Regions from separate parts of the Geobacillus sp. FSL W8-1251 genome, predicted to be linked through region 1. Evidence: riboswitches for the same ligand, from Rfam matches in the RefSeq annotation. Region 1 holds a riboswitch; each other region holds the start of a gene.

The links. Region 1 has a riboswitch for S-adenosylmethionine ahead of mtnW (2,3-diketo-5-methylthiopentyl-1-phosphate enolase). Riboswitches for the same ligand answer to the same signal wherever they lie in the genome.
Region 2: it holds a riboswitch for S-adenosylmethionine, as region 1 does, so the genes downstream of both, NSS88_RS04905 (bifunctional homocysteine S-methyltransferase/methylenetetrahydrofolate reductase) here and mtnW (2,3-diketo-5-methylthiopentyl-1-phosphate enolase) in region 1, are expected to answer to the same signal.
Region 3: it holds a riboswitch for S-adenosylmethionine, as region 1 does, so the genes downstream of both, metK (methionine adenosyltransferase) here and mtnW (2,3-diketo-5-methylthiopentyl-1-phosphate enolase) in region 1, are expected to answer to the same signal.

Annotation. Positions count from the first base shown of each region.
Region 1 covers NZ_JBBOUF010000001.1:786,554-795,509, forward strand. Annotated here, with positions in the region: gene NSS88_RS04000 (ZIP family metal transporter) at 1-62, shown strand, start outside; gene NSS88_RS04005 (1,2-dihydroxy-3-keto-5-methylthiopentene dioxygenase) at 151-693, opposite strand; gene NSS88_RS04010 (IS1634 family transposase) at 1,034-2,647, shown strand; gene NSS88_RS04015 (IS1380-like element ISGsp2 family transposase) at 2,824-4,197, opposite strand; gene NSS88_RS04020 (methylthioribulose 1-phosphate dehydratase) at 4,301-4,933, opposite strand; partial or broken gene mtnX (2-hydroxy-3-keto-5-methylthiopentenyl-1-phosphate phosphatase) at 4,930-5,592, opposite strand; gene mtnW (2,3-diketo-5-methylthiopentyl-1-phosphate enolase) at 5,589-6,830, opposite strand; SAM riboswitch class I at 6,908-7,016, opposite strand; gene NSS88_RS04035 (pyridoxal phosphate-dependent aminotransferase) at 7,156-8,331, opposite strand; gene NSS88_RS04040 (carbon-nitrogen family hydrolase) at 8,428-8,956, shown strand, end outside.
Region 2 covers NZ_JBBOUF010000001.1:954,089-960,728, forward strand. Annotated here, with positions in the region: gene NSS88_RS04890 (uberolysin/carnocyclin family circular bacteriocin) at 311-541, opposite strand; gene NSS88_RS04895 (hypothetical protein) at 605-775, opposite strand; gene NSS88_RS04900 (zinc ribbon domain-containing protein) at 1,077-1,460, shown strand; SAM riboswitch class I at 1,593-1,695, shown strand; gene NSS88_RS04905 (bifunctional homocysteine S-methyltransferase/methylenetetrahydrofolate reductase) at 1,767-3,614, shown strand; gene metH (methionine synthase) at 3,607-6,640, shown strand, end outside.
Region 3 covers NZ_JBBOUF010000001.1:2,257,962-2,266,917, reverse strand. Annotated here, with positions in the region: gene NSS88_RS11970 (tetraprenyl-beta-curcumene synthase family protein) at 1-607, opposite strand, end outside; gene NSS88_RS11965 (gamma carbonic anhydrase) at 946-1,494, shown strand; gene metK (methionine adenosyltransferase) at 1,517-2,728, opposite strand; SAM riboswitch class I at 2,858-2,972, opposite strand; gene pckA (phosphoenolpyruvate carboxykinase (ATP)) at 3,192-4,778, shown strand; gene NSS88_RS11950 (Rpn family recombination-promoting nuclease/putative transposase) at 4,903-5,805, opposite strand; gene NSS88_RS11945 (DUF2584 domain-containing protein) at 6,086-6,328, opposite strand; gene NSS88_RS11940 (alpha/beta hydrolase family protein) at 6,421-7,209, opposite strand; gene NSS88_RS11935 (ABC transporter substrate-binding protein) at 7,502-8,506, shown strand; gene NSS88_RS11930 (ABC transporter ATP-binding protein) at 8,525-8,956, shown strand, end outside.

The DNA.
Region 1 (8,956 bases):
TCTCGACGTACGCCTTTATTATCGGCATTTTGTTTATGATTTTGTTAACCGAATCGTTTTAGCGGTCTCTCCTTCCGTCATCGAGGCAAGCGCTCCTCTCCATACAGAACGAAACACCCCGCTGCCTTGCCTGGCAACGGGGTTTTCTCATTATTGGACAGCCTCTTCTTTCTCTTCATACGGATGGGCGACCCAACCGGACGGGTTGATGAACAGGCGGACGGCTACGACTTGGCGGTCGTCCATGAGCGTAAAGTAGTGCGGATTCCCTTCCGGCACGGAAATGACATCGCCGGCTTCCAGCTCGACGTCAAAATAGCCGGTCTCTTTGTCGCCTTTGATAATGAAAATGCCATGGCCGGCCGTAATGGCGCGCACTTCGTCTTCCGTATGGATGTGCACTTGTTCAAATTTTTTCAGCAGTTCATCCAAGTTCGGCGTCGCATCGGACAGAGCGACGATATCCCATGTTTTGTAGCCGCGGCGCGCCGCCAAGTCTTCAATTTCATCTTTGAACGCCGCCAAAATTTCATTTTTCTCTTCATCGGTGAGCACGTATTTGTCGCGCAAATGCTCCGGCAGTTTGGCAATGTCCCAATGCTCGTACAGGACGCCTTGGCTGTTTAAAAAGGCGCGCACATTCTCCTCTCCTGTAATCACTTCACCTGTTTTTCTCACTTTGATGACGGCCATGTCAAAATCCCCCTTCTAAAAGATGTATCCTGAATCCGTGATGGTTGGAAATCAACTTTGATTTTGGTGTTAGTTCTATGGATATATGATCCATACATCCCTTTTTTTGATGATTCCCTGCACCACTTTCATGTTTGAAAACGAGATAAATCCTCTTTTATGGAGATACAAACCAAAAAAGAGACAAAAAAAGTACAGGGGGGAGTGATGGATATGAGTACCCGAACATCTGTTTGTTATCTCACATTTCGCACCCTCTCAACGAAAATCGGGAGGATTTTTTCGTTCCGATGTCGAATGAATCCTTGACACACAAGGAACGTAAAGGAGTTTTTCTCTTATGAACGTTCAAGTCAAAAAGGTCTATCGCAATTATTATTTGAATATAATAAGTGCCCTATTCAAGAAACTGGGCCTGCCCCAATTGATTGACCATCTCGTTCCCGTTGATCCACAGTGCCAGACTCGAGTCAGCGATGCCGTTCAGGCCATCATCTACAATATGTTTGACGGCCGGCAAGCCCTCGTTCACGTGGAACGATGGGCTCAGGAGATCGATCTAGAGAAACTCATCCGTCCCGGTCTCCATCCTTCCTGGTTGAACGACGATGCCTTGGCTCGTCATCTCGACCGCTTGTATGAGGCCGATATTCACAAGGTGATCAGCACTTGCTTGATTCACATTTATCGCAAAGAAGGCCTTTCCCTCCGAGCCTTTCACGCCGATACGACGGACAAGACGGTTTACGGCGCGTATGAATCGGCCTCATTAGAGGCTTTGCAGATCACACATGGCTATAACCGCCATCATCGTTGGCAAAAACAGATCGGTTTCGGACTGGTCGGCAACGAGGACGGCATCCCGTTTTACGGCGATGTGCACGACGGCAACCTGCCTGACAAAACGTGGAATCCGGAGGTGCTGTCCCGTGTCCACGAACAGCTGAAGCAGGCCAAAATCGAAGACGAATGGATTTACGTGGCCGATTCTGCCGCGATGACGAAAGAGACCCTGGCGCAAACCAAAGCGGCCAACGCCTTTTTGATCACCAGAGGCCCTTCGTCGCTCCGGATCGTGAAAACCGCGCTGGCCGAAGCGGATGCTGAGGACACGACGTGGAGCGATCCCTTTACGTTGGCGGAGAGAAACGGCGCCACGTACCGGGTATGGGAAACGGCCTCGACGTATGAAGGCCACCCCGTTCGGCTGATCGTTGTTGAATCGAGCGCGCTCGACCAGCGCAAAGGAAAGACGCTTGAAAAAGAACGAACCAAAGAAGCGGAGCTTCTTCGCGAGGAACAAGCCCGTTGGGAGCGTCACCCCTTCTCCTGCCGGGAAGATGCCGAACAAGCCTTGGCGTCCCTCAAGGCGTCCCTTCGCCCCCGGTTTCATCGGGTTGAGGCCGCGGTCGAAGAGATCGTACGCCCGAAAAAACGGCGCGGACGGCCGAAAAAAGGGGCGGAACCCGAGGTGGAGACGCTGTATTTCTTGCACCTTGACGTCGAATTCGACCAAGACGCGTGGGAACAGGCGAGACGGAAAGCGTCCCGGTTTGTCCTCGTCACGACCGTTCCGAAGGAATGGAAGGGCCAACCCATGGATGCCCAAGAGATCTTGAAGCTGTATAAAGGGCAGATCTCGGTGGAAATGAACTTCGCTTTTTTGAAAGACCCTTTTTTCACGGATGAGATCTATGTCAAAAAGCCAGAACGAGTTGCGGTATTGGGCTATTTGTTTCTCTTGGCCTTGGCCATTTACCGCGTCTTTCAGCGCCGAGTGCGCCAGTTCATCACACCCGAACACCCATTAAAGGGCGCCGGAGGCCGCAAGCTGACCCGACCGACGGGACGGGCGATTTTTCAGCTGTTTCAATATGTGAACGTCATCCTGCTGGAGCTGCCGGATGGGCGCATCCAACGCTCACTGGATCGCTCCCTCACCCCTGAACAATGAAGGATTCTGCAGGGGTTGGGGCTGGATGAGAGCATTTACGTGTAACGTCATACGGAACGACCATCGATGGTAAAAAAAGGATTGCCATCGCTCGTCGTGTTGGTCAAAAAGTTATTCTGAAAAACTAAATAAAAAATCCTTTGTTTTGACCTTGTTAGGGTGCGAAATGTGAGTTGTTATCTTGCCTCTTTCCATTTTTGATACACATTCAGTAGGAGTATACTGTACCCACTCCTTCGCGTCAGTTTCATCCAGATCTGTCGTGATCGGCGGACGAGTCGACCTGCCATCGTGATCACCGTCTGAATAATCGTCTTGATGCGACGGCGTTTCACTTTGTGGTGCAACGGATGTCTCGGATCGCTTAATAGATCTTGTCCAATCAGACGAAGAAGATTGTAAACGAAGGCTCCCATGACCAACACGAGCGCATTCGTTTTCATCTTCCCAGATGGAAGCCGCTCTAAATCTAAGTCGCTCTTCAGTTCGCTATGAAACTGTTCGCATGTCGCATGGTCATGATACAACGCGAGCACATCGCTCATTCGAACATGCTCGTATCCTTTGAGCCGCACCCAATAGCTTTCCACTTCATAATCAGGAACGAGCATCAGCTGTCCATTTCGTTCCATCGTCCGTTCCGTCACTTGGGTGACTTGAACGTACGTATACGTGTTTCCATCGATCGCTGCGGTCTGTGGAAGGCATAACTCATACGTTTGTACTCCTTCGCTTTGTCCATCATCGACGCGTCTGCCCTTTTGCGAAGCGATCTGGAACCAAAGCGCTTTCGATTCTCGGCGTAAGTTTCGCTTGATGACAAAGTCCACGTCTTCCTTTAGGCATACGTGCACATTCGCTTCTGCATCGTTTCCTGCATCCATGCGAACAAGCAGACGAGATGAAGTCAGTTGACGAGCTCGACGGATAGCGGTGACTAAAAACGAGGGCATGTTGTCTTGCACATGTTGTTTCCCTGGACGCAACTCGGCATGAACGAGATACCCTTCCTTCCCTGCATACGCAAACAACGGTGTAAAACCGTCAAATCCTTTATACGTTCGACTGACTCCTTCTTTTTTCGTATCGGAGTTGTCAAATGGGGAACCATCTATATCAAGGGGAAGCCATGTCGTCTTTCCTTTGGTCCAACAAGGGGACAAAGTGGCATGTCGTTGAATCAACAGACGTATGGACTCCTCCCAAAGAATCGTTTCGGTCATCGGAAGACAAGCGAGCTGATCGAGTCGTTGTCGCAAGGTTGGAGAGGAAGGCACGTGCTGAATCCCCATCGATGCCGAAAAGATATCGTCCTGACGATACGCTTCGATATGATCGAAATCCGTTTTTCCTGTGGCAAGCAAGCCAATCATCGAGCGAATGACATCGCTATGGGAAATGTGCACTTCTCGACGAACCGTTGGAAGCCGAAGTGCGTTTACCCGTTTATCCAGTTTCGTTTGGTGCAGTAAGTAGCCAACGAGAGCAAGCCCAGCACTTGGGGTAATCGCTTCATCTGTCAATACAAACCGAATCGGGAAATCTTTCATCATATCACCTACTTGATGAAGAATCGTCAACGTCGTTTTCCCTTATCGTATCAACGGTTTGCGACCATTGTAAAGATGTTTTGTCACGGATTCAGGATGTATATTAACCAACCGGCAGGCCGGCCCGTTGCAAAAGCAGCCGCTTCACCTGCCAGCTGAACAAAAACTCCCACGCTTCCAAATGTTTTTTCGCTTCAAACGCCGTTCGTCCCCAGACGGTAATGCCGTGGTTGTGGATCAACACAGCGCCGGCGTCGCCATGAACATGGTTCGCAAACTCCCGAGCCAGCGTCGGGATGTCGGCGTCATTGTTAATGATCGGGATGCGCACTGCGGCGTTTTCTTCCCAAATGCCAAACGCCTTGATGATTTCTTGGCCGGAAAAGACTGCTTCCCCGTTTGACGCATACAGTTCAGAAATCAAATTGTTGTCCACGGTATGAACGTGCAAGACGCAACCGGCGTTTGTGCGGTTGTAAATTTCCACATGCAGCAGCGTCTCCGCTGATGGCTTTAAATGTGTTTTCTCCGCTGGTCGGCCAGCAGCGTCAACGAGCAAGAAGTCCTCATCCGTTTGCTTCCGCTTATCCTTGCCGCTCACTGTCACCAAAAACGTCAACGGGTCGTCCGTCACTTTGATCGACAAATTGCCGCTTGTTGCGAAAAACCAATCGCAGGCGGCGAGCTCGGCTTTCACTTCCGCAAGCTCGTTCCACTTTTTCACGACGATGCTCATACGATCACCTCCATTCGCTGCAACGCATCCATCACGTCAAAAAACGTCGCAAATGGCGCGTGCGGCAGGTCAAGCTCTTGACATTTTTAAAGCAGAAAATCGCGCGCCAGCACATAGTCGGCTTGCCTGGCCACCGCCAAGTCGGTGATCGAATCGCCGATGACGACGTGATACCCGTCCGGGCGGGCAAGCCTGCGCAATAGCGACGGCTTGCAGCAGCCGCAGCCGTTTTGGCACCGGCTGTCACATGCATGCGGCCATGTGATGCGGATCGTCTCACCGCTGAAATCGGAACCGTTGCAAAAAATCCGCTCCGGTTCAATGAGCCCTTCAAGCAGCGGATAGACGAAAAAGTCGATGCCGCCGCTCACGATATAGAGCGGGATGCTTTGCTCTTTTGTCCATGCGACAAACTCGCGGAACCCTTCGCGCAAGCGGGCGGTGCTAAGCAAAAAGTCAACAATCTCCCCTTTCAGCGCTGACGGAAGAAGCGAAAACATTTTTCCGACGCCTTCCTGAACGGAGATGCGCTGGGCGAGAATGTCGTCCTTTAGTGCCTCCCACTCCGGCGGGGCGAACTGTTTCATAATCGCGATGATGTTGTCGTTTTCCGTGATCGTGCCGTCAAAATCGCAAAAAAGAACGAGTTGTTTCGTCATGCTTCCACCTCAATAGCGCCCCAGCGGTCGATCGCCTTTTGCAGCGCCTCGTTGTCTTTCGCCGCTTCACGAAGCGGACGGCCGACCAGCGCTGCGTCGATGGCGGCGCGAAACGCCTTTCCGCCGCCGATCGCCCCGTCCGGGTGGCCGTGGATGCCGCCGCCGGCGTTGACGACGCTGTCAAGGCCAAAATCGCGGACAAGGAGCGGCACCAAGCCCGGATGGATGCCGGCCGATGGCACTGGAAACGCCCGGGCAAACGGCTCTTGTTCATCGGTCAGCGCCCGGGCGATGCCAAGCGCCTGCTCGCGCTCCAAGGCGACGCTGCCGTACGGCGATGGGAACAGAACAAAGTCGGCGCCGGCAAGCCGCAAAAGCTTTCCAAGCAAGAGCGACGGGGCGACGCCGTAAAACTCCGACGGCGTGATCGCGCCGCTGAACGCCGGGTGGGCCATGATCGGAACGGAAATCTCTTCATCTTCCCGCAACCCTTGTAGGACGTCCAATCCATAGGCGAACACGTTGAACAACAGCACATCGGCGCCAAGCACAGCCGCCCGTTTCGCTTTTTCTTTCAGTTCAAACGTTTTGCCGGTCAAGTTGACGGCATACAGCGTCCGCTTGCCTGTTTGTTCGTACACCTCTTCGAGCGCCGCTTTGCCTTCTGTAATGCGCTTCGCAAATGGCAGACGATCGCTGTCAAACAAAATTTCGTCATCTTTGACCAAGTCAACGCCGCCAAGCGCTTGCTTTTTCAACTCTGATGTCAAATACGCCAAATCGCGGCCAACGATGCCTTTGAAAATGCTCATCAACAGCGGGCGGTCGTACACTCCGACCTTTTCGCGAATGCCGGCGATGCCAAAGCGCGGCCCCGGAAACTGCCGCTTCCATTCTTCCGGAAATTCCAAATCAAGCAACCGCACTTCCCCGTCAAGCGACAGCTTGCCGAACGTCGTCACCAACAATGCTGGCAAATCGGCGCTGAAGTTGACGGTCGGGTAAGCGATTTTGACGATTGCCCGCTTCAACCGCTTGCCGAAATAGGCGTTTACCCGCTCGCTCTCGCCAAGCTCTTCGATCGCAACGACTTCCCCTTTATGCTTGCGAAGCTGGTCTTGCTCTAGCTGCGGCAAGTCGGTCCATGTGCCGACTGTCAAGCCGAGCGCGATTCCTTCCGCTTTTTGGCGAATATCGTGTTCATCATGAAGAAAATACGTCGCAATGACTGCACTCATCGTCCATCCCTCTTTCAATATATGGCGAAATAAAAAAGCCCCTTCCTAAGAAGAGGCGTCATTCATTCATGGCGCTCTTCTTATCTCCCAGCGTTTCCGCTGCAAGAATTAGCACCGTGCTTAGCGTGCGCCAAGCCGGTTGCCGGGCTTCATTGGGCTCGTCCCTCCGCCTGCTCTTGATAAGAAAGCCTGCTCGTTTATGCACTTGTCAAACGATTGGCAAATTTACTTTGAATTATGACAGCCTTTGCCGCCGTTGTCAATCATTTTTTTAAAACAGCCTGGTCAACGTTGTCCCGTCAACGGTTCATTGCCGCTCTTTTTTTCAAAACAATCCGAGCCGGCCGATCCGCTCCGCCGCTTCGCGAAGCCGCGCTTCATCGGTCAACAATCCAACGCGCACATACCCTTCGCCGTGTTTTCCAAAACCGATGCCTGGGGCAACGGCGACATGCGCCCGCTCAAGCAACAGATCGGCAAATTCGGCGGATGATGCGCCTTTTGGCAACGGAAGCCAGGCGAAAAATGATCCAGACGGCGCCGGCGCTTCCCAGCCGATCGCGCGCAAAGCATGAATAAACGTATTGCGGCGCGCCTCGTACAAGGCAACGAGCTCCGCGACGCAGTCTTGCGGGCCGAGGAGCGCAGCTGCCGCCGCTTCTTGGACGGCGCCGAACAAGCTGACGTACAAATGATCTTGCAACAACTCAATGGCACGGATGATCCGCTCATTGCCGACAGCGAACGCCACGCGCCAGCCGGCCATATTGTACGTTTTCGAGAACGTGTAGATTTCAACGCCAATGTCTTTCGCCCCGTCCACTTCTAGAAAGCTGACCGGCTTTTGGCCGTCAAAGCCGATCGCGCCATAGGCAAAATCATGCACAACGGCTATGCCGTACTTTTCCGCAAATGCCACCGTTTCAGCAAAAAACTCCTTCGTCGCCGTCGCGCCGGTCGGGTTGTTCGGATAGTTTAAAAACATCAGTTTCGCCCGGTCGGCCGCCGCCCTGGGAATGGCCGAATAATCCGGCAGAAACTCATTCTCCGCGACAAGCGGCATCATTTCCATCCGCGCGCGGGCGAGCGCGATTCCCGACCAATAGTCCGGATAACCCGGGTCCGGGACGAGCACGACATCGCCCGGGTTGACGAGGCAAAGCGGCAGCTCGACAAGCCCGGCTTTGCCGCCGAACAAGATGGCGACCTCGCGGGCCGGGTCGATCGTCACCCCGTACTCGCGCGCGTAAAACGCCGCTACGGCTTTTTTCAAAAACGAGTAGCCTTGAAACGGCGAATATTTATGGTATTTCGGATTGGCCGCCGCCCGCTGCATCGCCTCGACGATATGCTTTGGCGTCGGCTGATCCGGATTGCCCTGCCCTAAGTTGATCACATCATAACCCGCCTTGATCTTCGCACCGACTTTCGCCACGAGCGAGGCGAAAAACTGCTTCGGCAGCTGTTCAAGCAGTTCGGAAAAGGGAAATTCGATCGTCATCGTCCACACCTTCTCAAACATTCTTGAAATTCTAGTGCAACATCATATATCGTTAAAAGCAAAATGTAAAGAAAATTTTTTCCGAGGTGAACGCTCATGACGATCCGCATCGCCTGCCTGCAGCTTGACATTGCATTTGGCGATCCAGCAAAAAACGAACAGCAAGCCGAACAGGCCGTGGAATCCGCTGCCAAAGACGGCGCTGACATCATCGTGCTGCCAGAGTTATGGACGACCGGCTACGATTTGACGCGCCTGGATGAAATTGCCGACGAAGGCGCCGAACGGGCGAAGGCGCTCGCTTCCCGATTGGCGCAAACGTACGGCGTCCATTTCGTCGCCGGTTCGGTCGCCAAAAAAACAGCCGCCGGCGTGACAAACACGATGATCGTGGCCAACCGCCATGGCCAAATCGTCGGCGAATACAGCAAGCTTCACCTGTTCCAATTGATGGATGAACATTTGTATTTGCAGCCGGGAAACGAGCCAGGCTTGTTCTCGCTTGACGGGCTGCCGTGCGCTGGGGTCATTTGCTATGACATCCGATTTCCGGAGTGGATTCGCGCCCATGCGTTGGCCGGAGCGGAAGTGCTGTTTGTCGTCGCCGAATGGCCGCTTCCCCGCC
Region 2 (6,640 bases), 170 kb from region 1:
TTGTCCGCCGGAGCCCGTTGAACAGAACTCCTGCCGGATTCGGCGAAGCGAACCCTTGACCAACCGAACACCGCCAAAGGTAAAATTCGGTCATGGCAAGGGCGGCTTTCCTATTGCCTTCTTTTTGTCCCCGTCGCCCTTGACGACTCTTTCCCACCTTTGGCGGGTGTTGGTCAAGGGCGAATCCGGCCCTCCGCATGCCCCACGATGCTCAATGGGATGATCTGTGTGGAGTTTTCATAGAACTTTTGACGCTACCTGATTTACTCATTAGGAACGGCAGGGAGTTTTTCCCCTGCCGTTTTGCCTTTTACCATGCAATCGCTGCTGCTTTTCCTCGTTCCGCCACTATTTTTTTCACCGTCGCGACAAAAGCTGACCACCCAATTTCCAAAATGACGTCGACTCCACCTGACAAAATAGCGGTGATCCCAAGAATAATAGAAATGAGAGTGGAGCCGGTCAACACAATCGAAACAACCGTCGTCGCGATTGACTGTGACACGCCGAGCGTCCCGGCAACAAGCGCCAGCAAACTCATAACCTATCATCTCCTTCCAGTAAATGATAATCGATCAAAACTTTTTTCAAAAACATTCTGTGTCTATCTCATCCTTCGCACTAAACGAGAATAAACCCCGCCGTAAAGCAGCACCAATACAATAAATCCTATTTTGATGGGCATGCTGGCCGCTTTTAGGCGAAAAGCAACTCCAATCAACACAACAAGCGGCAGGCTAATCAGAATAAAATACGGCCACGACCATTGTTTCACCCACTTCACTCCTGTCTGCGATGCGGTTTCTAGTAAATTCCTTGTTAATATCATCCATTTTAATTATACACCTTGACTCTAAAAAAAAAAAAAAGAGAAATCGTTCGATAATTTTATCTTTTTTTACATATTTCGACATATTTCGTGCTATTGACATGAAACAGAGATGCTTTTAAGAGATTAGTACAAGGTAAGGGAGGAGATACAATGCTTCTTTTTTATTACGTCATCCCATGTTTCCTACATCATCATATGGTATAATAATCCCAACCAACATGAAACGAATGGAGAAGGAATCCACTTGAAAAGCATCAAACCCGGCCGCGTCCCGTCGATGCAAGGGCTGTTCGGCAGCATCGCCGCTGTGTTGTTCGGCATCTTTTGGATGGTGATGACCTTCTCCATCACCGCGGACTCGCCGTTTCCCGCCGCCCGCTTTTTTCCGTTTTTCGGCCTTGTCGTCATCGCCATCGGTGTATTTCAAGCAATTTACCATTACAAAAATGCGACGGGAAAACAACGCATGTCCTTATTGGACATTGTCGTCAGCGAGGAAGAGCCCGACCCACTGAACGTCCGATTTGGAGGCAAAGAGAAAACAAACAAGTATTGCCCATACTGCGGAGAACATGTGCAGCGTGATTTTCAGTTTTGCCCCCGATGCGGGAAAGCGCCGAGCCCTTGACGCGAGCCGCTCTTTTTATCTGAATCTCTTTAACTTTTGAAATTTCCTTCTTCACCGTATTGAATAATTTCGAAAAATACATTAAATTATATAGTAATCATCAAAACGTCACCGCACAATTGCATACCGGCATTCTTATCAAGAGAGGGGGAGGGACTGGCCCGGTGAACCCTCAGCAACCTGGCCCGCGGCCAAGGTGCTAAATCCAGACAGGCGGAAGCCTGGAAGATAAGAAGAAGCGAATGAAAAGTCTTCTTCTTATAGAAGGCTTTTTTCTTTTACTACGGAGAAACGGGGGAATCGAACGTGGGATTGCTGGATGAGTTGAAAGAGCGCATTCTCATCGCCGACGGGGCGATGGGAACGCTTTTATATTCGCACGGCATTGACCGTTGTTTTGAAGAATTGAATTTATCCAATCCAGATGAAATCGTCCATATTCATGAAGCGTATATCGCCGCGGGCGCCGACGTCATTCAGACGAATACATACGGCGCCAACTATGTGAAACTCGCCCGCTACGGCCTTGAAGATGAGGTGCCGGCCATCAACCGCGCGGCGGTGCGGCTCGCCAGGCAAGCGGCGAACGGGCGGGCATACGTGCTCGGAACGATCGGGGGGCTGCGCACGTTAAACAAAAGCGTCGTCACGCTTGAAGAAGTGAAACGGACGTTTCGCGAGCAGCTGTTTGTCCTGCTGGCTGAAGGAGTCGACGGCGTGCTGCTCGAGACGTATTACGATTTGGAAGAGTTGGAGACGGTGCTTGCCATCGCCCGCAAAGAGACCGACTTGCCGATTATCGCTCACGTCTCGCTCCATGAAGTCGGCGTCTTGCAAGATGGCACGCCGCTCGCGGACGCCCTTATCCGCCTGGAGGCGCTCGGGGCCGATGTCGTCGGACTGAACTGTCGTCTCGGTCCATATCATATGCTTCGGTCGCTCGAGGAAGTGCCGCTGCCGAAGCAGGCGTTTTTGTCGGCGTATCCGAATGCGAGCCTCCCGGATTACCGCGATGGCCGGCTTGTCTATGAGACGAACGCTGAATATTTCGAGGAAACAGCCAAAGCGTTCCGCGACCAAGGGGTGCGCTTGATCGGCGGGTGCTGCGGCACGACGCCGAAACATATTGAGGCAATGGCAAAGGCGCTCGCCGACCGGACGCCGGTGACGGAAAAAACGGTGAAGCGGCGCACGGCATCTGTATCGGTGCAAGCCGATCGGCCCGCGCCGACTCCGCTTCCCGAGCTCGCCCGCACGTACCGCTCGGTCATTGTGGAGCTAGATCCGCCGAAGCAACTCGGCATTGACAAGTTTCTTGCTGGGGCGAAAGCGCTCCATGACGCCGGCATCGATGCGCTGACGTTGGCCGACAACTCGCTCGCCACGCCGCGCATCAGCAACGCCGCTGTCGCCACGATCATCAAGGAGCAACTCGGCATCCGCCCGCTTGTGCATATTACATGCCGCGATCGCAATTTGATCGGCTTACAGTCGCATTTGATGGGCTTGCATACGCTCGGCATCACCGACGTGCTCGCCATTACCGGCGACCCGTCGAAAATCGGCGACTTCCCAGGAGCAACGTCGGTGTATGATTTATCATCGTTCGATTTGATCCGCTTGATCCGCCAGTTTAACGAAGGGCTGTCGTACTCGGGCAAACCGCTTGGGCAAAAAACGAACTTCTCGATCGGCGCTGCGTTCAACCCGAACGTCCGCCATTTGGATAAAGCAGTTGAGCGAATGGAGAAAAAAATTCAATGCGGCGCCCACTATTTCTTGACCCAGCCGATTTACTCGGAAGAGAAAATCGTTGAAGTGTACGAAGCAACCAAGCATCTTGACACGCCGATTTACATCGGCATTATGCCGCTTGTGAGCGCGCGCAACGCCGACTTTTTGCATCATGAAGTGCCGGGCATTACGCTCTCTGACGAGATTCGCGCCCGCATGGCCGCCTGCAGCGGCGACCCGGTGCAAGCAGCCAAGGAAGGCATCGCTATCGCCAAATCGCTCATTGACGCTGCGTTTGATTTGTTTAACGGCATTTATTTGATCACGCCGTTCTTGCGCTATGACATGACAGTCGAGCTCGTCCGCTACATTCACGAAAAAGAAGCGGCCGCCAAAGAAAGGAAAGTTGTTCATGGCTAACGTCACCTTAGAACAGCAACTGCAAAGAAAAATTCTTGTCATCGATGGCGCCATGGGCACGATGATCCAAAGAGCCAACCTATCGGCCGCCGACTTTGGCGGCGAGGCGTATGAAGGGTGCAACGAATATTTGACCCTCACCGCCCCGCATATCATCCGCCGCATTCATGAAGCGTACCTAGAAGCCGGTGCTGATATCATTGAAACGAACACGTTCGGAGCGACACGCATCGTGCTTGACGAATATGGCCTCGGTCATTTGGCGCTTGAGCTGAACATCGAAGCGGCCAAACTCGCCAAACAAACGGCTGAGTCGTTCTCCACCCCGGACTGGCCGCGCTTTGTCGCCGGTTCGATGGGGCCGACGACGAAAACGTTGTCGGTGACAGGCGGCGCAACGTTTGAAGAACTCGTCGCCGCCTACGAAGAACAAGCGCGCGGACTGCTCTTAGGAGGCGTCGACCTTCTCCTACTCGAGACGTGCCAAGATACGCTGAATGTCAAAGCCGGTTTTCTCGGCATTTCGAAGGCGTTTGAAGCGGTCGGTCGCCGCGTGCCGCTCATGATTTCCGGCACGATCGAACCGATGGGCACGACACTCGCCGGGCAGGCGATCGATGCGTTTTTCATCTCGGTGCGCCATATGAAGCCGATCGCCGTCGGCTTAAACTGCGCGACAGGCCCCGAGTTTATGACCGACCATTTGCGCACGCTCGCCTCGCTCGCTGACACGGCGGTCAGCTGCTACCCGAACGCCGGTCTGCCGGATGAGGAAGGCCGCTACCATGAAACGCCGGAGATGTTGGCAGAGAAAATCCGCCGCTTTGCCGAAAAGGGATGGATCAACATCGTCGGCGGGTGTTGCGGTACGACGCCGGATCATATCCGCGCCATTGCCGAAGCGGTGCGTGATCTCCCGCCGCGGGCGATCCCGTCTTCGTTTGATGTCCACGCCGTTTCCGGCATCGAGGCGCTCATCTATGATGAAACGATGCGCCCGCTCTTTGTCGGCGAGCGGACAAACGTGATCGGCTCGCGCAAATTCAAACGCCTCATCGCCGAAGGGAAATACGAAGAAGCGGCGGAAATCGCCCGCGCCCAAGTGAAAAACGGCGCCCATGTCATCGACATTTGCCTCGCCGACCCAGACCGCGACGAACTCCATGACATGGAACAGTTCGTCCGCGAAGTCGTGAAAAAAGTGAAAGTGCCGCTTGTCATCGATTCGACCGACGAGCGCGTCATTGAACGCGCCCTCACCTACTCGCAAGGGAAAGCGATCATCAATTCGATCAACTTGGAAGACGGCGAGGAGCGGTTTGCGAAAGTCGTTCCTCTCTTGCACAAATACGGCGCCGCTGTCGTCGTCGGCACGATCGATGAACAAGGGATGGCGGTCACCGCCGAACGGAAGCTGGAAATTGCCTTGCGTTCGTATGACTTGCTCGTTAACCGCTACGGGGTGCCGGCGCGCGACATCATTTTCGATCCGCTCGTCTTCCCGGTCGGCACCGGTGATGAGCAATACATCGGCGCGGCGAATGAAACGATCAAAGGCATCCGCCTCATTAAAGAGCGGCTGCCTCATTGCTTGACGATGCTCGGCATCAGCAACGTCTCGTTCGGCTTGCCGCCGGCCGGGCGCGAGGTGCTCAACTCCGTCTTTTTGTACCGTTGCACGCAAGCTGGGCTCGATTATGCGATCGTCAACACTGAGAAGCTTGAGCGGTTCGCCTCGATTCCGGAAGAGGAAGTGCGGATGGCCGAAGCGCTTTTGTTTGACACGAGCGATGAAACATTAAACACCTTTATCGAATTTTACCGAAGCAAAATCACCGCCGCCAAGCCGGCTGAGGAGAACTTGAGCCTTGAAGAGCGGCTCGCCCGCTACGTCATTGAAGGGTCGAAAGACGGGCTCATTCCCGATTTAGAGAAGGCGCTTGAGACCTACTCCGATCCGCTGTCGATCATCAACGGTCCGCTTATGGCCGGCATGGATGAAGTCGGGCGGCTGTTCAACAACAACCAGCTCATCGTCGCTGAAGTATTGCAAAGCGCGGAAGTGATGAAAGCAGCGGTCGCCTTTTTAGAGCCGTATATGGAAAAGAAAGAAGGAAGCACAAAAGGAAAAGTCATTCTCGCCACCGTCAAAGGCGATGTGCATGATATCGGCAAAAACTTGGTCGACATCATTTTAAGCAACAACGGCTACGAGGTGATCGACCTCGGCATTAAAGTCGCTCCGCAGCAACTCATTGAAGCGGTGCGCGAACATCAGCCCGACATCATCGGGTTGTCGGGCTTGCTTGTCAAATCGGCCCAACAGATGGTCGTCACCGCCCAAGATTTGCGGCAAGCCGGCATCTCAACGCCCATTTTAGTCGGCGGCGCCGCCTTGACGCGCAAATTTACCGAAAACAAAATCGCACCCGAATACGACGGCGTCGTCCTGTACGCGAAAGACGCCATGGACGGGCTTGCCCTTGCCAACCAAATCCAGCAGGGCGAGATTGACTACAAGAAAAAAGAAACGGCCGAAAGCGAGCCGACACGGCCAACGGCGGTCGCCACCGCGTTCAAATCGAACGTCTCGACCGATGTGCCGGTGTATGTCCCGGCCGACCTCGAGCGCCACGTGCTGCGAAACGTGCCGCTTGACCATGTGTTGCCGTACGTCAACTGGCAAATGGTGCTCGGCCACCACCTCGGCTTGAAAGGAAAAGTGAAGCGGCTGCTTGAAGAACGGGACGAAAAAGCGTTGGCGTTAAAAGCGGTCGTCGACGAACTCGTTGCCGAAGCGAAAGAACGCGGCTGGATTCAACCCGCCGGCGTCTACCGCTTCTTCCCGGCGCAAAGCGACGGCAACCGCGTCTACGTTTACGATCCGGTTGATCGCAAAACTGTGCTCGAGACGTTCGACTTTCCGCGCCAACCGCGGGCGCCGCATCTTTGCCTCGCCGATTATTTGAAATCGAAAGAAAGCGGCGAAATGGATTACGTCGGCTTGTTCGCCGTCACGGCCGGTC
Region 3 (8,956 bases), 1.5 Mb from region 1:
CGTCTTTGTATTGCGCGAACCATTTCTCCAGCCGCGGCACCCGCTCGCTCGCTTCGACATGTTTATGCACTTGCAAGTCGCAATAATATCCGGCCAATTCATGCAAAAATGGGGCGATCGTCTCATAATGGCGCACCGTCTTGAGCACCTCTTGGCACGTGCGGACAAGCGCCGGCAAATAGCCGCCGTCTTCCTGTTCGCGGCGATGGCGGTAATAGTTCGACGGCTCGGCGCCGATTGTCAACGCGTCCGGCATCGAATCGTGCAAGGCGCGAAAGTCGAGCGGATCGAGCGAGGTGCTGCGGTCGCACAAATTATCCAAATAATCGCTAATCGTCTGGTAAGCCACGATAAAGCGGATGCAATCCTCCATGTTTTCTCCGGCCAAAAGCGCCAAAATGGAGCCGCCTTCGCAATGGAACGTTTTCGACGCGATGCTCGCCAAGGCCTGGCTCCGAAGCTCCGGGTCGGGAATGCGCTCGGCCTGGCGCCGCCAATAGGCAAGCTCGCGGTGGACAAGCGGAAGCACGTCACGATACACCATTTTCATCAAGGCGATGGGGTTTTTCGGAATGTTCAATCGGTTCACCTCAGGTGCAAACACCATGGTCTCGTCTCCTAGCATTTCCATCTTATCGGCAACCAAAATTGTTTCGCGTCTGAACAGCTTGCGATCTCGTCTTCCAGTATTGCCATCAATGCGGCCGGGGCAAATCATAAAAGGGTTGGCGACGGAATGAAAAAGCCGCTCAACAACGGTTCTTCTCACGTTGAGAAGCTTTTTGAAATCGGATCTTCTTCCCCGATCCCAACCACTCATCGGGCGAAACGAAACATTTTTCACCAATCCCGATTAGGCGCGCTCGCTTTCGTTGGCGATTTGGACGCAGCGTTGTACAATACATGGTGAACGATCGATTTTGCAACAGAAAGGAACGAACGCCCATGATTTACCCATACAAAGGCAAAACGCCGCAAATTGCCGCCTCCGCCTTTATCGCCGACTATGTGACGATCACCGGCGATGTCGTGATCGGCGAAGAGACAAGCATTTGGTTCAATACCGTCATTCGCGGCGATGTGGCACCAACGGTGATTGGCAACCGGGTCAATATTCAAGATAACTCAATTTTGCATCAAAGTCCAAACAATCCGCTTATCATTGAGGACGGGGTGACGGTCGGCCATCAAGTCATTTTGCACAGCGCCATCGTTCGCAAAAACGCGCTCATCGGCATGGGCTCAATCATTTTGGACCGCGCGGAAATCGGGGAAGGCGCGTTTATCGGCGCCGGCAGTTTAGTGCCGCCGGGCAAAAAAATTCCACCCAACACGCTCGCCCTCGGCCGGCCGGCGAAAGTCGTCCGCGAACTGACGGAAGACGATATCCGCGAAATGGAGCGCATCCGCCGCGAATATGTCGAGAAAGGGCAGTATTACAAAGCGCTGCAGCAACAGCGGACATCGTGCGCCGACAAAAAAGAGCTACCGTGATCAGGCAGCTCTTTTTCTTTCATCACTTGTCCGCCAGCGCCAGCGCTTGTTCTCTCAGCGTCGTCGCTTTATCAGTGCGCTCCCACGGCAAGTCGATGTCCGTACGCCCAAAATGGCCGTAAGCAGCCGTCTGTTTGTAAATCGGGCGGCGCAGGTCAAGCATTTTGATGATGCCCGCCGGGCGGAGATCGAAGTTGCTGCGCACGACCTCAATCAAAATATCTTCCGACACTTTGCCGGTGCCGAATGTATCAATGGAAATCGATACCGGACGGGCGACGCCGATCGCGTAGGCGAGCTGCACTTCGCATTTGTCGGCCAGTCCTGCCGCGACGATGTTTTTCGCGACATAGCGGGCCGCATACGCTGCCGAGCGGTCGACTTTCGTCGGATCTTTGCCCGAGAACGCGCCACCGCCGTGGCGGGCGTAGCCGCCGTACGTATCGACGATGATTTTGCGCCCCGTCAACCCAGCATCCCCTTGCGGACCGCCGATGACAAACCGTCCTGTCGGGTTGATGAAATAGTTCGTGTTCTCATCAAGCAGCTCCGCGGGCACGACCGGCTTGATGACCTGCTCTTTAATGTCGCGCTCGATTTGCTCTTGCGTAATTTCCGGATGGTGCTGCGCGGAAACGACGATCGTATCGACGCGCACCGGTTTGCCGTTTTCATCGTATTCGATCGTCACTTGCGTTTTCCCGTCCGGCCGCAAGTACGGCAAGACGTCCGTTTTGCGCACTTCCGCCAATCGGCGCGCCAAGCGGTGCGCAAGCGAAATCGGCAGTGGCATCAATTCTTCCGTCTCATTGCAGGCGAACCCAAACATCAATCCTTGGTCGCCGGCGCCGATCGCTTCAATTTCCTCATCAGTCATCTGACCTTCGCGCGCCTCGAGCGCCCGGTCCACCCCCATCGCAATGTCCGGCGATTGTTCGTCAATCGACGTCAGCACCGCGCACGTATCAGCGTCAAATCCGTATTTGGCGCGCGTGTAGCCGATCTCCCGGATCGTATCGCGGACGATGCGCGGAATGTCCACGTATGTTGATGTCGTGATTTCCCCGCTCACGAGCACCAGCCCGGTCGTGACGCTCGTTTCGCAGGCGACGCGGGCGGTCGGATCTTTTTCCAAAATGGCATCCAAAATGGCGTCAGAAATTTGGTCGCAAATTTTATCCGGATGTCCTTCCGTCACAGACTCTGAAGTAAACAAGCGGCGTTTGGCTGACATTCGGTTTGTTTCCTCCTCTTGGCATAATGTGGCGACACGGAACTCATTTCCCTTTTTCCCTTCGCAATATAAAAAACCTTTCCTGTAACGGCTGAGGAAAGGTCATGGCAATCGTATTGCTTCCTTTCACTCTTATCGTTCAAGGACTGCGCCTTGCCACAGGTTAGCACCATTTCACACATGTCCAGTTGTGACGGTTGCTGGGCTTCATCGGGCCTGTCCCTCCACCGGCTCGGGATAAGAGTATCCGTTCAATGACTTATCTTATCGCAACGGAATCGGCAAAGTCAACTATCAAAATTCATTTTTTATCATTTCCAGCCGAGAAAATTATTTCCTCAAGGAAATCGACACATTGGGCAAAAATAAAGTTTGAAAAACCCACGCAATTAGTATGGGCTATTAATAAAAATGTGTTATACTATTTTCAAGAGTGATTACAAAAAGAAGGCAGGTTTTGAACATGGGGATCACAAACATGACGAATAAGCTTGATTTATTGCTACAAAAACCGTACGTACATCACCAATTGTCCGTCGCCGAGCTCGTCGAGAAAGTCCTGCAACGGAACGAAGGACGGCTGACCCACACCGGAGCCGTCGCGGTGACAACCGGCAAGTACACGGGGCGGTCGCCGAAAGACAAATACATCGTCGAAGAACCGTCCACGAAGCAAACGATCGACTGGGGAACGGTCAACCAGCCGATGTCTCCGGAAACGTTTGAGAAACTGTACGACAAAGTGCTCGATTATTTAATGAAACAAGATGAACTGTTCGTCTTTAAAGGCTTTGCCGGCGCCGATCCGAAATACCGGCTGCCGATTCAAGTCGTCAACGAATTCGCCTGGCACAACTTGTTCGTCCATCAGCTGTTCATCCGCCCGAGCGCCGAGGAGCTCGCCGCGCACGAGCCGCAATTCACCGTCATTTGCGCGCCGAACTTTAAAGCCGACCCGAAGGTGGACGGGACGCGCTCGGAAGCGTTCATCATCATCTCGTTTGAACGGCGCACCGTGTTGATCGGCGGCACCGAGTATGCCGGCGAAATGAAAAAATCGATTTTCTCGGTCATGAACTATGTGCTGCCGGAACAAGGCATCCTGCCGATGCACTGCTCGGCCAACGTCGGGCAGGAAGGCGACGTCGCCCTCTTTTTCGGCTTGTCGGGAACGGGAAAAACGACGCTCTCGACCGACCCGAACCGCCGCTTGATCGGCGATGACGAACACGGTTGGTCAAGCCGCGGCATTTTCAACATCGAAGGCGGCTGCTATGCGAAATGCATCAAGCTATCGCGCGAGAAAGAGCCGCAAATTTTTGACGCCATCGGCTTCGGCGCGGTGCTCGAAAACGTCGTTCTCGATGACGCGACGCGGGTGCCGAATTACGACGACGGCACGCTGACGGAAAACACACGCGCCGCCTACCCGCTTCAGGCGATCCAAAACATCATCGACCCGAGCGTCGCCGGCCATCCGTCCACGATCGTGTTTTTGACAGCCGATGCGTTCGGCGTCCTGCCGCCGATCAGCAAGCTGACGCGCGAACAGGCGATGTACCATTTCTTAAGCGGCTACACAAGCAAGCTCGCCGGCACCGAACGCGGCGTCACCGAACCGGAAGCAACGTTCTCAACGTGCTTCGGCGCACCGTTTTTGCCGCGCCCGGCCGTTGAGTACGCGGAAATGCTCGGGCAAAAAATCGCCGAACACAACGTCCGCGTCTTTTTGGTCAACACCGGCTGGACAGGGGGGCCGTACGGCGTCGGAAGCCGCATGAAGCTCGCCTACACCCGGGCGATGGTGCAAGCCGCCGTCAAAGGGGAGCTCGACAACGTCGAAACGGTCAAAGATCCGATTTTCGGCCTCGCCATCCCGACCCGCGTCCCGGGCGTGCCGGATGACGTCCTGCAGCCGCAAAACACATGGGCCGACAAACAAGCATACGAACAAAAAGCAAAAGAGCTAGCGCAAAAATTCCGCGCCAACTTCCAAAAATTCGCCCACATCGATCCGTCCATCGAAAAACTCGGCGGACCGCTCGTGTAACAAGAACCCAGCCGGACAGGGAGCCGTTCCCTGTCCGGCTGTTTTTTCGAACGCATAAAATGATTGTCGTCGATCCCCCGGGATTTTTGTACGATTGGAGGTCGACGACAATGCGAAGGCGGGTTTACTTCTTCAGCTGTTCAATCTTTTCCGCCGGCAGCCCGGTCAGCTCGTGGATCGTGTCGACATCGTACCCTTTCGCCAACATTTTCTTCGCGATGTCGATTTTCCCTTCCTCAATCCCTTTTTGGCGCCCTTGCTTCATCCCTTGTTTGACTCCTTGTTGAATTCCCTTTTCCATTCCCCGCTGTTCGTACGAGACGATGAGCTCCATCACTTGCTTCGCTTCCTTCGTTTCCATTTGGCTCACCTCGTTTCGCAGTTTGGCTTCCTCCTCTTCGGACAACCGCAAATACGTTTCAAAAAAACCGAACAACAGCCGCTGTTTCGCCTCATCGAGCTCAAGGCGGACGAGCATGCGCAAAAATTCTTTTTTCACTTCGACCTTTTCTTCTTCATTATACCCCATTTTGCTTAACAAGGCAGCGGCGACGGGATTGTCATGGCGGATGTACGCGCGCCACGGCAGTTTGCGCAGCTCCACCGTCAGAAAGCGGAAGTCGAGAACGGTCAAAAACGGAAACTGGACGACCAATGAGGAAGGTTCATCGTGGTGTTCATCATAGCTGAAGATGGCGATCGGAAGAATGCGGCGGCGGTATTTTTGAAACAAGCGGCTGAAGTAGAGGAACATTCGCTCGGGGAAGGTCCGCTGTGCGTAGCTTTGGTGTTCGACATGGACGATGATGAGCCCTTCCTCCCCCTTCATCTTCGTTTCGACCAACAAGTCGACGCGATGCTTCTCTCCGGCCGTCACGTCGGTAAACAGTTCTTCTGTGAGGAAAGAAAGGTGGCGAACGTCGATGTGCTCGTACACGTTGGGAAAGAAAAGAAGCAAAAACTCTTCGAAAAACGTCGACAGCAGCTCTTTGAACAACCGGTCGTGATCGATTCGCGGTTTGGCCACGTTTCCCCTCCTTGCGGCATCGAATTCATCGTATGATATTCGCTCTCCGCGGCCAAACTCCTTCTCCTCCCCCCTACTTTTTTTATGGTATGATCAAACGTCGCACAGGAAATCCTCAAGCAAAGGCTATTTTTATGCTTGTCTGAACCGGCCTGACGCCACAAGTTAACTATAGACGGAAAAAACTTGAGCCAAGAGCGCAAACCGTTCTTCCGTTTGCGCTCCTGTCCGATGAACCCGTTCAGCTCTCATTCAGCCGCTTCATGGTGTGCAGCCTCGTTCAATTCGTCGAATACAGGCTGACGAGCTCATACGTCACCGTCGTCCGACTGTCTTCCCATTCGAGCTTTCTCACGACCGCGACGCCGCTCGCTTCGCTTTGCACCGTCCGGCGCACTTCAAGCGGCACGTCAAGCGGATACAAGCGGTAGCCTTCTTTTTTCAACACAAACACATTTCCTTGAACGCGCTGTTCCTTTCCTTTTGTCACAATGACCGTCTGCAGCTCCATCGGCATGCCCATATGATTCCAACCTCCTTGGCACCCCATCGATTCGTTGGCGGCCGCGCCGCCACCCGAGCGGCGCACGCAGCCGCCCCTCTAGTTGTATCGTATCACATCGTCGGCTGTTGTTTCATCCATTCCGTGAGCCTTTGCACCGTCTCGCGATTGGCTTGCGGCGGAAAATAGTGGGTGAACTCAGGGAAGTACCAAGCCGTGACCGGTTTGCCGAGCTGCTTCAGCCGCCGTTCCAGCCGCCAGGCGTGCTCAATCGAGACGTTCTCATCGCGCTCGCCGTGGATGATGAGCACCGGGGCCTTGAGCCGTTCCAGATGATAGAGCGGCGTGCGGTGCCGGTAGCGCTCCGGGCATTTGTTCGGCGTCCCGCCGATGACGCGCTTCATCATCCGCCGCAAGTCAGGCCGCTCCCAATACGTAAGCTCCATATCCGCCACCCCTCCCCAGACCGCCACCGAACAGACCCCCTCGGCCATTAGGGAGGCATGGAGCGCCATCGCCCCGCCGCGCGAGAAGCCAAACACGTGCACGCGCCCGGGATGGACGAGCGGATGGCGGCGAAGGAGATGAAACCCAGCGAGCGCGTCATAACGGTCTTCACCGGCAAAATCTTCGTTTCCTTCTCCGCCCCCATTGCCGCGATAGAGCGGAGCGAAGACGACAAACCCGTGCGAAGCGAATTGGACAAGGCGCGGCACCCGCACTTGCCCGACGTTTTTGATGCCGCCGCGCAAATACAAAAACCCGTCATAAACGCCTTTTCGCTTCGGCGCCGCTAAAAATCCTTTCACCTTCAGCCCTTGGGACATATAGGTGACAAAGAACACATCGATTCCCGGATGCGGCGACGGAAACCGGTATTGGTCGATGATGTCCCCGTCCATACGCCTGCCTCCTTCCTACGCGAAAACAGATGATGCGAACCACCCGTCATCATCCCCCAACGCCTTCTTTCATTAGGGCAAGTGGGGCTGTCCAACTGCCTCGCCGCTCTTGCATGCCGTCCCTTGGCCGAGCGTCAGCTTGAAAAAGCCCTCGAGCGCGAGGAGCGTCCCGACCGCCGCCCGTTCTCGTTCGACCGCCCATTTTTTCTAGACATTCACACATTTTGGCTGCGTGCATACGATAAGGTGAAACCACGGTTTACCGCATGCGAACCAAGGGGGGTTAACGAACATGAAAAAATGGGCCGTATGGTTATGCTCGCTTCTGCTGCTTTTGCCGCTTTCCGCCTGCACGAATGACGGGGGCCAAAGCGAAAAGCCGCTCCAAAAAGTGCGGCTCGCCGAAGTGACGCACTCGATTTTTTACGCACCACAGTACGTCGCCCTGGCAAAAGGCTTCTTTAAAGAAGAGGGGCTGGATGTCGAACTGACGACGACATGGGGCGGCGACAAAACGATGACGACGCTGCTTTCCGGCGGCGCGGACATCGCCCTTGTCGGCTCGGAAACGTCGATTTACGTCTACAGCCAAGGAACGGACGACCCGGTCATCAACTTTGCCCAACTGACCCAGACGGACGGAACGTTTCTCGTCTCGCGCAAAAAAATCGGCCACTTTACATGGGAGATGTTGAAAGGAAGCACGTTCCTCGGCCAACGGAAAGGCGGCATGCCGCAGATGGTCGGCGAGTTTGTGCTGAAAAAACACGGCATTGACCCGCACAACGATTTGCATCTCATTCAAAACGTCGATTTCGCCAATATCGCCAACGCCTTTGCGAGCGGCACCGGCGATTTCGTCCAGCTGTTTGAGCCAACAGCGAGCATTTTTGAACAAGAAGGGAAAGGCTATATCGTCGCTTCATTCGGCACCGAATCCGGGCGCGTGCCGTACACGTCGTATATGGCAAAACGAAGCTACATGAACGAAAACAAAGACGTGATTGAAAAATTTACGCGCGCGATCTACAAAGCGCAGCAATGGGTCGAATCGCACAGCGCAGCTGAAATTGCCAAAGCCATTCAACCGTACTTTAAGGACACGGACTCGGCCATCATCGAAAAAGTGGTTGAGCGCTACAAAAGCCAAGGGACCTATGCGACCGATCCGATTTTGGATGAAGAAGAATGGAACAACTTGCAAACCATTATGGCCGAAGCCGGCGAGCTGCCGAAGCGCATCGACCTGAACACGCTTGTTGATTCGTCGTTTGCCAAAAACGCGATGAACAAGTGACGAAAGCAGGTGAACGAAATGTTTCTTGCCATCGACCGCCTTTCGCACACGTATTTGACAAAAACGACCGCTGTCACTGCACTCGATGATGTGTCGCTGTCCGTCGAGAAAGGAGAATTTGTCTCCTTTCTCGGCCCAAGCGGCTGCGGCAAAACGACGCTTTTGTCCATCATCGCTGGGCTGATTGAACCGACGGAAGGGGCGGTCCACATCGAAGGCCAACCGATTTGGCCGAGCGGAATGGCCGCGCCGACGGCGCGGCGCGCGGTCGGCTACATGCTTCAGCAAGACTACCTATTCCCATGGAAAACAATCGAAGAAAACATCCTTCTCGGCTTAAAAATGACTAGAACGCTAACTGCTCAAACCAAAGAACGGGCGCTCGCTCTGCTGGCGGAGATCGGCCTAGCCGGCGTCGAGTCGTATTACCCGAGCCAGCTGTCCGGCGGC